DNA from 2 places in the Bradyrhizobium sp. NDS-1 genome. Region 2 is predicted to be linked to the other one. Evidence: predicted binding sites of a transcription regulator. Region 2 holds the regulator's gene; the other holds the start of a gene.
What was found. Region 2 encodes PhoB, which activates phosphate uptake and scavenging genes when phosphate is short. Its sites were predicted from a motif close to TGTCATNNANCTGTCAT; they were not measured.
Positions count from the first base shown of each region.

Region 1 (4,210 bases), 390 kb from region 2:
CCGCTCGTGCCGACGAAGATGGTCTGGTAGTAGGTTTGCAGGAAATGGCCGCCCGGCAGCAGCGACATCTGGCCGTTGGCGATCACCGCGTTGTCCTGGGTCGAGGCGACGAAGGCGAGATAGACCGGGAAGGCGACGATCGCGATCCCGATCCATAGGATGATGTGGGCGATGTAGCGCCGAAAGCCTTCTTCCTCCACCATCAGTAGGTCACCTTGCGTTCGACGAAGCGGAACTGGATTCCCGTCAGCACGATGACCATGATCATCAGGATCACCGATTGTGCCGCCGAGCTGCCGAGATTTCCGCCGAGCAGGCCGTCGGTATAGACCTTGTAGACCAGCGTCTCCGTCGACTTGCCGGGGCCGCCCCGGGTCATGGTGTCGATGATGCCGAACGTGTCGAAGAAGGCGTAGACGATATTGACGACGAGCAGGAAAAAGATGGTGGGCGACAGCAGCGGGAAGGTCACCGTCCAGAACCTGCGCATCGGCCGCGCGCCGTCGATCGCCGCGGCCTCGAGCACGCTCTTGGGGATGCTCTGCAGGCCGGCGAGGAAGAACAGGAAGTTGTAGGAGATCTGCTTCCACGCGGCGGCGAGGATGATCAGCGCCGCGGCCTGGTCGCCGTCGAGCAGCGGATTCCAGTCGACGCCGAGGGCGCGCAAATATCGCGAGAGTACGCCCAGCGAGGGGTGCAGCATGAAGATCCAGAGCACGCCGACGACCGGCGGCGCCACCGCATAGGGCCAGATCAGCAGCGTCCGGTAGAGCATTGAGCCGCGCAGCGGCTTGTCCGCCATCACGGCGAGCAACAGCGCAAACGACAGCGATGAGACCGCGATGGCGAACGAGAAGAAGAAGGTCCGGACGATCGCCTCGAAATAGGCGCCGTCCTTCATGAGATCGAGATAATTCTCGAACCAGACGAAGGTCGTCGACAGGCCGAAGGCATCCTGGAGCAGGAAGGACTGGATCACCGCCTGCAGGGCCGGCCAGTAGAAGAAAATCAGGACGATCGCCAGCTGCGGCGCAACCAGCGCGTAGGGCAACAGCTTCGATTGGAAGATGGCTTGCTTTTGCATGATGCCCCAGAGCGGCAGGCCGGGGTCACCGGCCTGCCGCTGATCGTCTCACTTGACGGCGGTCTTTTCGAATTGACGCAGCATCGTGTTACCGCGCTCGACGGCCGCGTCCAGCGCCTGCTTGGCGGTCTTCTTGCCGGCCAGCGCCTGCTCGATCTCTTCCGCCCAGACGTCGCGGAGCTGCACCATGTTGCCGAGGCGCAGGCCGCGGGAGTTCTCGGTCGGCTCCTTGTTGGTCAGCTCGAGCAGTGGCGTCTCGAGATAGGGCTGGTCCTTGTAGAAGCCGTCCGCCTTGGCCTTGTCATAGGCAGCCTTGGTGATCGGCAGATAGCCCGAGGACTTGTGGATGAAGACCTGGCGATCGGTGTCCGAGAGGAAGGTCAGGAATTTCGCCACGCCCTTGTATTCGTCGGCCGACTTGCCGCCCATCATCCAGAGCGAGGCGCCGCCGATGATCGAGTTCTGCGGCGCGCCCTTCACGTCGGGATAGTAGGGCATCGGCACCGCGGTGAAGGCGAACTTGGCCTGCGCCTTGACGTTGCCGAAGAAGGCGGACGACGTCAGGTAGAGCGGACATTCGCCCGACGTGAAGCGGCCTTCGCCGGTGTTGGTGCGGCCGGCATAATCGTAGGTCTTGTCCTTCTGGAGCTCGACCAGATTTTCGAGATGCTTGACCTGGAGCGGCCCGTTGAAGGAGAGCACGGTGTCGAAGCCGTCGAGGCCGTTGGCCTTGCTGGCGAGCGGCACGTTGTGCCAGGCGGAGAGCTGCTCGAGATTGACCCAGGTGACCCAGGAGTTGGAGAAGCCGCAGGTGGCGCTGCCGGCCGCCTTCAGCTTCTTGGCCGCGTCGAATACCTCAGGCCAGGTCTTGGGAATCTCGACATTGGCCTTCTTCAGCGCGTCGAGATTGACCCACATCACGGTCGACGACGAGTTGAAGGGGAAGGACAGCATCTCGCCCTTCGAGGTCGAATAGTAGCCGGTGATCGCGGGCAGATAGGCTTTTGGATCGAACTTCTCGCCGGTCTCGGCCATCAGCTTGTAGACGGGCTTCACGGCGCCGGTGGCGGACATCATCGTGGCAGTGCCGACCTCGAACACCTGCATGATGTGCGGCGCGTTGCCGGCGCGGAACGCCGCGATGCCGGCGTTCATCGTGTCGGCGTAGTTGCCCTTGTAGGTCGGGATCACCTTGTAGTCGCTCTGCGACGTGTTGAAGTCGTTGGCAAGCTTGACGATGACGTCGTTGTTCGCGCCCGTCATCGCATGCCACCACTGGATTTCCGTCACAGCGAAGGCCGGCGAGGCCGTCAGGCCAACTGTGAACGCGAGTGCGGCAGCCGCACCAAAATGTCGAAGAGCCATCAAGAAAACCTCCCTTGCCCGTCACTAAGAAGCGCTTGCGCTAGCAGCGCCATATGACGTTCACATGACTGTGTAAGCGGGAGAAACGAAAGCGGCAAGCGCTCGAAAAGGGAAGTCGTCAAATAGGCGAAGACGGAGCAGGTAGCCAAATCCGTTCGCGCTGCACATGCGTGCGCACGCCGCAGTGCGGCATCGTTCGTCCGGAGGAAGGCGATGGGCCCCTAGCGCTTGCGCTCGGGGCCGCAGACGGTGCCCTTTTCGACCATCGCGGCGATCTCGGCCTTGGAGTAGCCGAACTCGCCCAGCACCTCTGCCGAGTGCTGGCTGAATTTCGGCGGCAGCCGGCGCAGGCTCGGCTTGCTGCGGCCGAGCCGGATCGGCGAGGCGACGCCCTTGTACCAATCCTTCTCGATGATATCGCCGCGCGCGATCGTGTGCGGGTTCGTCAGCGCCTGATCGATCTTCTGCACGGGCCCTGCGGGGAGCCCTGCGGCGAGCAGGCGGTTGCACAGCGGCTCGGCCTCGTGCTGGCTGAACACCGCGGCGAGCTCGGCGCGCAACGCCTCGCGATTGGCGATGCGGTCCTTGTTGCGGGCAAAGCGCGGATCGGTTCCCAGCTCGGGCTTGCCGATCTCCTTGGCGAGCTTGCGGAAGGTGCCGTCGTTGCCGACGCCGATGAAGATGTCGTCGGTCTTGGTCGGGAAGATCGCGTAGGGCACGAGGTTGGGATGCTCGTTGCCGGTGAGCGAGGGCGGCTTGCCATGCATGAAATAATTCGCGGTGTGCGGATGCATGATGGCAAGGCCGGTCTCGTACAGCGTGGTCTCCAGGAACTGGCCCTTGCCGGAGCGCTGCCGCTCCGACAGCGCCATCAGGATGCCGATCGCGGCATAGAGGCCGGTGCCGATGTCGACCAGGGGCACGCCGATCCGCATCGGCCCACTCTCGGGCGAGCCGGTCGCCGCAATCATGCCGGTCATGGCCTGGATGATGGCGTCATAGCCGGGATTGCCGCCGCGCGGGCCGTCGGCACCGAAGCCGCAGATCCGGCAGTGCACGAGGCGCGGGAATTTCTCGCGCAGCACCTCGTTGCCGATGCCCCATTTCTCCAGCGTACCCGGCTTGAAATTCTCGATCAGGACGTCGGCGCTCTCCAGCATCTTGAGCAGCACGGCACGGCCGCCCTCGGAGGCGAGGTCGAGACCGATCGAGCGCTTGTTGCGGTTGATGCCGATGAAATAGGCGGCGTCGTCGTCGTGGAAGGGAGGGCCCCAGTCGCGCACTTCGTCGCCCGCGGGCGGCTCGACCTTGATCACGTCGGCGCCATGGTCGGCGAGGATCTGGGTGCAGTAGGGTCCGCCGAGCACGCGCGTGAGATCGATGACGCGCAGCCCACTCATGGCACCTGTGGCGGCTTCAGAACTCATGCCTTCGCTTTCCCTGTGTCGACAATTGATCACAGGCCTAGCGAGGTTCGTGCAGGCCGGCAATGGCCCCGCGGGCAGGGGCGTATGCGCGCCGCCACGGCGCCATCCCGCAGAATGGCAAATCGGCGGAAGCGGCCGGCCCGAGGGGGATTTCGGACCGGCCGATCCACCGTTCCGGTCAGACGACCGTCAGGCGAACGTCGACATTGCCGCGCGTGGCGTTGGAGTAGGGGCACACCTGGTGCGCCTTCTCGACCAGCGCCTCGGCCTCAGCGCGGGCGAGGCCCGGCAGCGAGACGGCGAGGTCGATATCGAGGCCGAAGCCGCCCTCGGA
Region 1 covers NZ_CP136628.1:108,840-113,049, reverse strand. The annotation lists gene ugpE (sn-glycerol-3-phosphate ABC transporter permease UgpE) at 1-203, opposite strand, end outside; gene ugpA (sn-glycerol-3-phosphate ABC transporter permease UgpA) at 203-1,084, opposite strand; gene ugpB (sn-glycerol-3-phosphate ABC transporter substrate-binding protein UgpB) at 1,133-2,449, opposite strand; gene RX330_RS00480 (CaiB/BaiF CoA transferase family protein) at 2,671-3,876, opposite strand; gene RX330_RS00475 (organic hydroperoxide resistance protein) at 4,055-4,210, opposite strand, start outside.
Region 1: a site for PhoB is predicted at 2,503-2,519, ahead of ugpB (sn-glycerol-3-phosphate ABC transporter substrate-binding protein UgpB). Genes of this name have one in related genera too.

Region 2 (4,210 bases):
TACAACGGCCTGGCTGGCCTGAACCTCCAGGTCTTCACCGCCGACACGCCGCCGCCCGGCTCGACCGAAGGCGGCCTGCGCAACGCCATCGTCGGCTCGATCATCATGACCGTGCTCGGCGTCGGCATCGGCGCGCCGCTCGGCCTGTTCGCCGGCACCTATCTTGCCGAGTACGGCCGCAACGACAGGCTGACTTCGGTGATCCGCTTCATCAACGACATCCTCTTGTCGGCGCCCTCGATCATCATCGGCCTGTTCATCTATGGCGCGGTGGTGGTGCCGATGCGCGGCTTCTCGGCGCTCGCGGGAGCGCTGGCACTCGCGGTCATCGTCATCCCGGTCGTGGTGCGCACCACGGAGGACATGCTGCTGCTGGTGCCGAATCCGTTGCGCGAAGCCGCCAGCGCATTGGGTCTCCCGCGTTCGCTGGTGATCAAGCGCATCGCCTATCGCGCGGCACGCGCGGGCCTCATCACAGGCGTGCTGCTCGCCACCGCCCGCGTCGCCGGCGAGACCGCGCCGCTGCTGTTCACCGCGCTGTCGAACCAGTTCTTCAGCCTCGGCCTGGACAAGACGATGGCCAACCTGCCGGTCACCATCAACAATTTCGTCCAGAGCCCCTACGCCTATTGGAAGCAGCTCGCCTGGAGCGGCGCGCTGCTGATCACCCTGACCGTGCTTGCCCTGAACATTGGCGCGCGCATCATCGGCGCCGAGAGGACTGCAAAATGAGTGAAATGTCTGTTTCCGTGAGCGCGCCGACCGTTCATCCCGGCTCGCAGCCGCTGCCCGAGGCACCCGCCAAGGTCACCGCGCGCAACCTCAACTTCTACTACGGCGAGCACCATGCGCTGAAGAACATCAATCTGGCGCTCGGCACCAACCGCGTCACGGCCTTCATCGGCCCGTCCGGTTGCGGCAAGTCGACCCTGCTGCGCATCTTCAACCGGATGTATGATCTCTATCCGGGCCAGCGCGCTACCGGCCAGCTGATGCTCGACCAGACCAACATCCTCGACCCCAGGCTCGACCTCAATCTTCTGCGCGCCCGGGTCGGCATGGTGTTCCAGAAGCCGACGCCGTTCCCGATGACGATCTACGAGAACATCGCGTTCGGCATCCGTCTCTACGAGAAGATCTCGAAGTCCGAGATGGACGGCCGCGTCGAGAAGGCGCTGCGCGGCGGCGCGCTGTGGAACGAGGTCAAGGACAAGCTCAACGCCTCCGGCCTGTCGCTCTCCGGCGGCCAGCAGCAGCGCCTGTGCATTGCCCGCACCGTCGCGGTGCGGCCCGAAGTGATCCTGTTCGACGAGCCCTGCTCGGCGCTCGACCCGATCTCGACCGCCAAGGTCGAGGAACTGATCCAGGAACTGTCCGAGAACTACACGATCGCAATCGTCACCCACAACATGCAGCAGGCGGCGCGCGTCTCCGACAAGACCGCCTTCATGTATCTCGGCGAGCTGATCGAGTTCGACGACACCAGCAAGATCTTCACGTCGCCGACCGACCGGCGCACGCAGGATTACATCACCGGCCGGTTCGGCTGAGGAGACGGGACATGGGTACTGAACATACCGCAAAGGCTTTCGACACCGACCTCCAGGAGCTCACCCGACTGGTCGCCGAGATGGGCGGCATCGCCGAGCGCATGATCGTCGAATCCGTCGACGCGCTGATCCGCCGCGACGTCGCGCTCGGCCAGCGCGTCGTCACCATCGACACCGAACTCGACGCGCTGCAGAAGAAGATCGAGGAGCGCGCCGTGCTCACCATCGCCCGCCGTCAGCCGATGGCGGTCGATCTGCGCGAGATCGTCGGCGCCATGCGCGTTGCGACCGACCTCGAGCGCATCGGCGACCTCGCCAAGAACATGGGCAAGCGCGTCGCCGCGCTGGAGACGGATTTCCATCCGCTGAAACTGTTCCGTGGCCTGGAGCACATGACCGACCTCGTGCAGCAGCAGGTCAAGTCGGTGCTGGACGCCTACGCCGCGCACGATCTGCCGGCGGCGATGGCGGTGTGGAAGGGCGACGAGGAAGTCGACGCGATCTGCACCTCGCTGTTCCGCGAGCTCCTCACCTACATGATGGAGGATCCGCGCAACATCTCGTTCTGCATCCATCTGATGTTCTGCGCCAAGAACATCGAGCGGATCGGCGACCACGCCACCAACATCGCCGAGACCGTGTTCTACATGATCGAGGGCCAGGCGATCACCGACAAGCGGCCGAAGGGGGACATGACCAACTTCGCCACGACGATCCCGAATAGCTGAAGACCTCAAGGAGCGACGACACCATGGGCGCACGCATTATGGTGGTTGAGGACGAGGAAGCTCTCACCGAGCTTCTTCGCTACAACCTCGAAGGCGACGGCTATGACGTCGAGACGGTCATGCGCGGCGACGACGCCGACACCCGCCTCAAGGAGCACATTCCCGACCTGATCGTGCTCGACTGGATGCTGCCCGGCCTGTCAGGCATCGAGCTGTGCCGCCGCCTGCGCACCCGTCCCGAGACCAAGCAACTGCCGATCATCATGCTCACCGCGCGCGGCGAGGAGAGCGAGCGCGTACGTGGCCTTGCGACCGGCGCCGACGACTACATCGTGAAGCCGTTCTCCGTGCCGGAGCTCCTGGCGCGCGTGAAGGGCCTCCTGCGGCGCGCCAGTCCCGAGCGGCTAGCCACCGTGCTCGCCTATGGCGACATCGAGCTCGACCGCGACAAGCGCCGCGTGGCGCGCTCGGGCCGGCCGATCGATCTCGGACCGACCGAATACCGGCTGCTGGAGTTCTTCCTGGAGCATCCCGGCCGCGTGTTCTCGCGCGAGCAGCTGCTCGACAGCGTCTGGGGCCGCGACATCTACATCGACGAGCGCACCGTCGACGTCCATATCGGCCGCCTGCGCAAGCTGCTCAATCTCGGCCGCGAGCAGGACCCGATCCGCACCGTCCGCGGCGCGGGCTATGCGCTCGATGATCGCTTCGCGAAGGCGGAGCAGACGTAAGGGGTTCTGGGAAATTCTGGCGACACACTCAGTGTCGTCCCGGACAAGCGAAGCGCTGATCCGGGACCCATAACCACAGGGCGTGGTTTGGCGAAGACTCGGAGTGACCGTCTAGCGCAACATCTGCGCCCTGTGGTTATGGCTCCCCGCGTTCGCGGGGACGACACCGAGTTGGTTGAGGCGCCGTCGCGCTACGGCAGCCGTCGTTGCAGTCAGCAAATCAGCTAACTTACCGCGTGCTCGGCTTGGCCGGTGCACGACGGCGGTCCGCTGCGGGCTGATACGCCACGCGCGAGTGCTGGGCGCAATAGGGCAGGCCGGAGAGCGCCTTGCCGCCGCAGAAGAAGAAATCCGGGCTCGAGGGATCGCCGACCGGCCAGTGGCAGGTCGCCTCGTTCAGCTCCAGCAGCGACAGCCGCTGGCTCATCGGCACCACGTTGTCGTAGGTGACCGGTTCGGCCTCCACTTCGACCTCGAAGGCCTGCGCCAGCGCGGTGTTGCCGCGCGCAATGGGGCGGGTCACCCGCATCATGTGCTGCGCGGGACGCGCCTTGCGCGGCCGGGGTGCTGCCGATGAAGGGCTTTTGGCACGGCCGGACAGACCGAGCCTGTGCACTTTGCCGATCACGGCATTGCGGGTCACATTGCCGAGCTCTGCTGCGATCTGGCTGGCCGAAAGTCCGGCCTCCCAGAACTTTTTCAGCTGCTCGACGCGATCATCGGACCAGGTCAAAACCGTCATTGCACCCTTTCCCTCGCTGCCGGCCAACCATCCTGGGGCCTTGCAGCGAATGCCTAAGCCTTCAAAAACCCGTGTCGTCAGAATCCCTTAAGGCTCGCCGGGCGCGCCACTGACGCCCGAACGTTTACGCCGGTACATGAGGACTCTTGGGATCAGAACCGCTGCACGAGATGTCGTATCTGACAATCCAAACGCTACAATATGGCGTGACTCCCGCGCAAGAGTCCGCCGACTCGCTTCCACATGTTCCGTGGTGAAAACCCGCGAAATCGGCACCGCAAGACTACGGATTCAGCGTTTCCCGAGGCTTTCCCAGCGGCATTGACACCCGTCTTGCCAGGCATAAGATAGTCGCGCGTGCCGCCCTTAAAAGGCGGCACGTTTCGTTTTCCGGGCCGGTCGATGGTGCGTTGCCCAATGCGCGCGTCACACCGTCCGCAACATTCAAGTGGCCGTCAT
Region 2 covers NZ_CP136628.1:7,363,719-7,367,928, reverse strand. The annotation lists gene pstA (phosphate ABC transporter permease PstA) at 1-732, shown strand, start outside; gene pstB (phosphate ABC transporter ATP-binding protein PstB) at 729-1,550, shown strand; gene phoU (phosphate signaling complex protein PhoU) at 1,562-2,278, shown strand; gene phoB (phosphate regulon transcriptional regulator PhoB) at 2,302-3,009, shown strand; gene RX330_RS34455 (GcrA family cell cycle regulator) at 3,239-3,751, opposite strand; gene RX330_RS34450 (aspartate aminotransferase family protein) at 4,209-4,210, shown strand, end outside.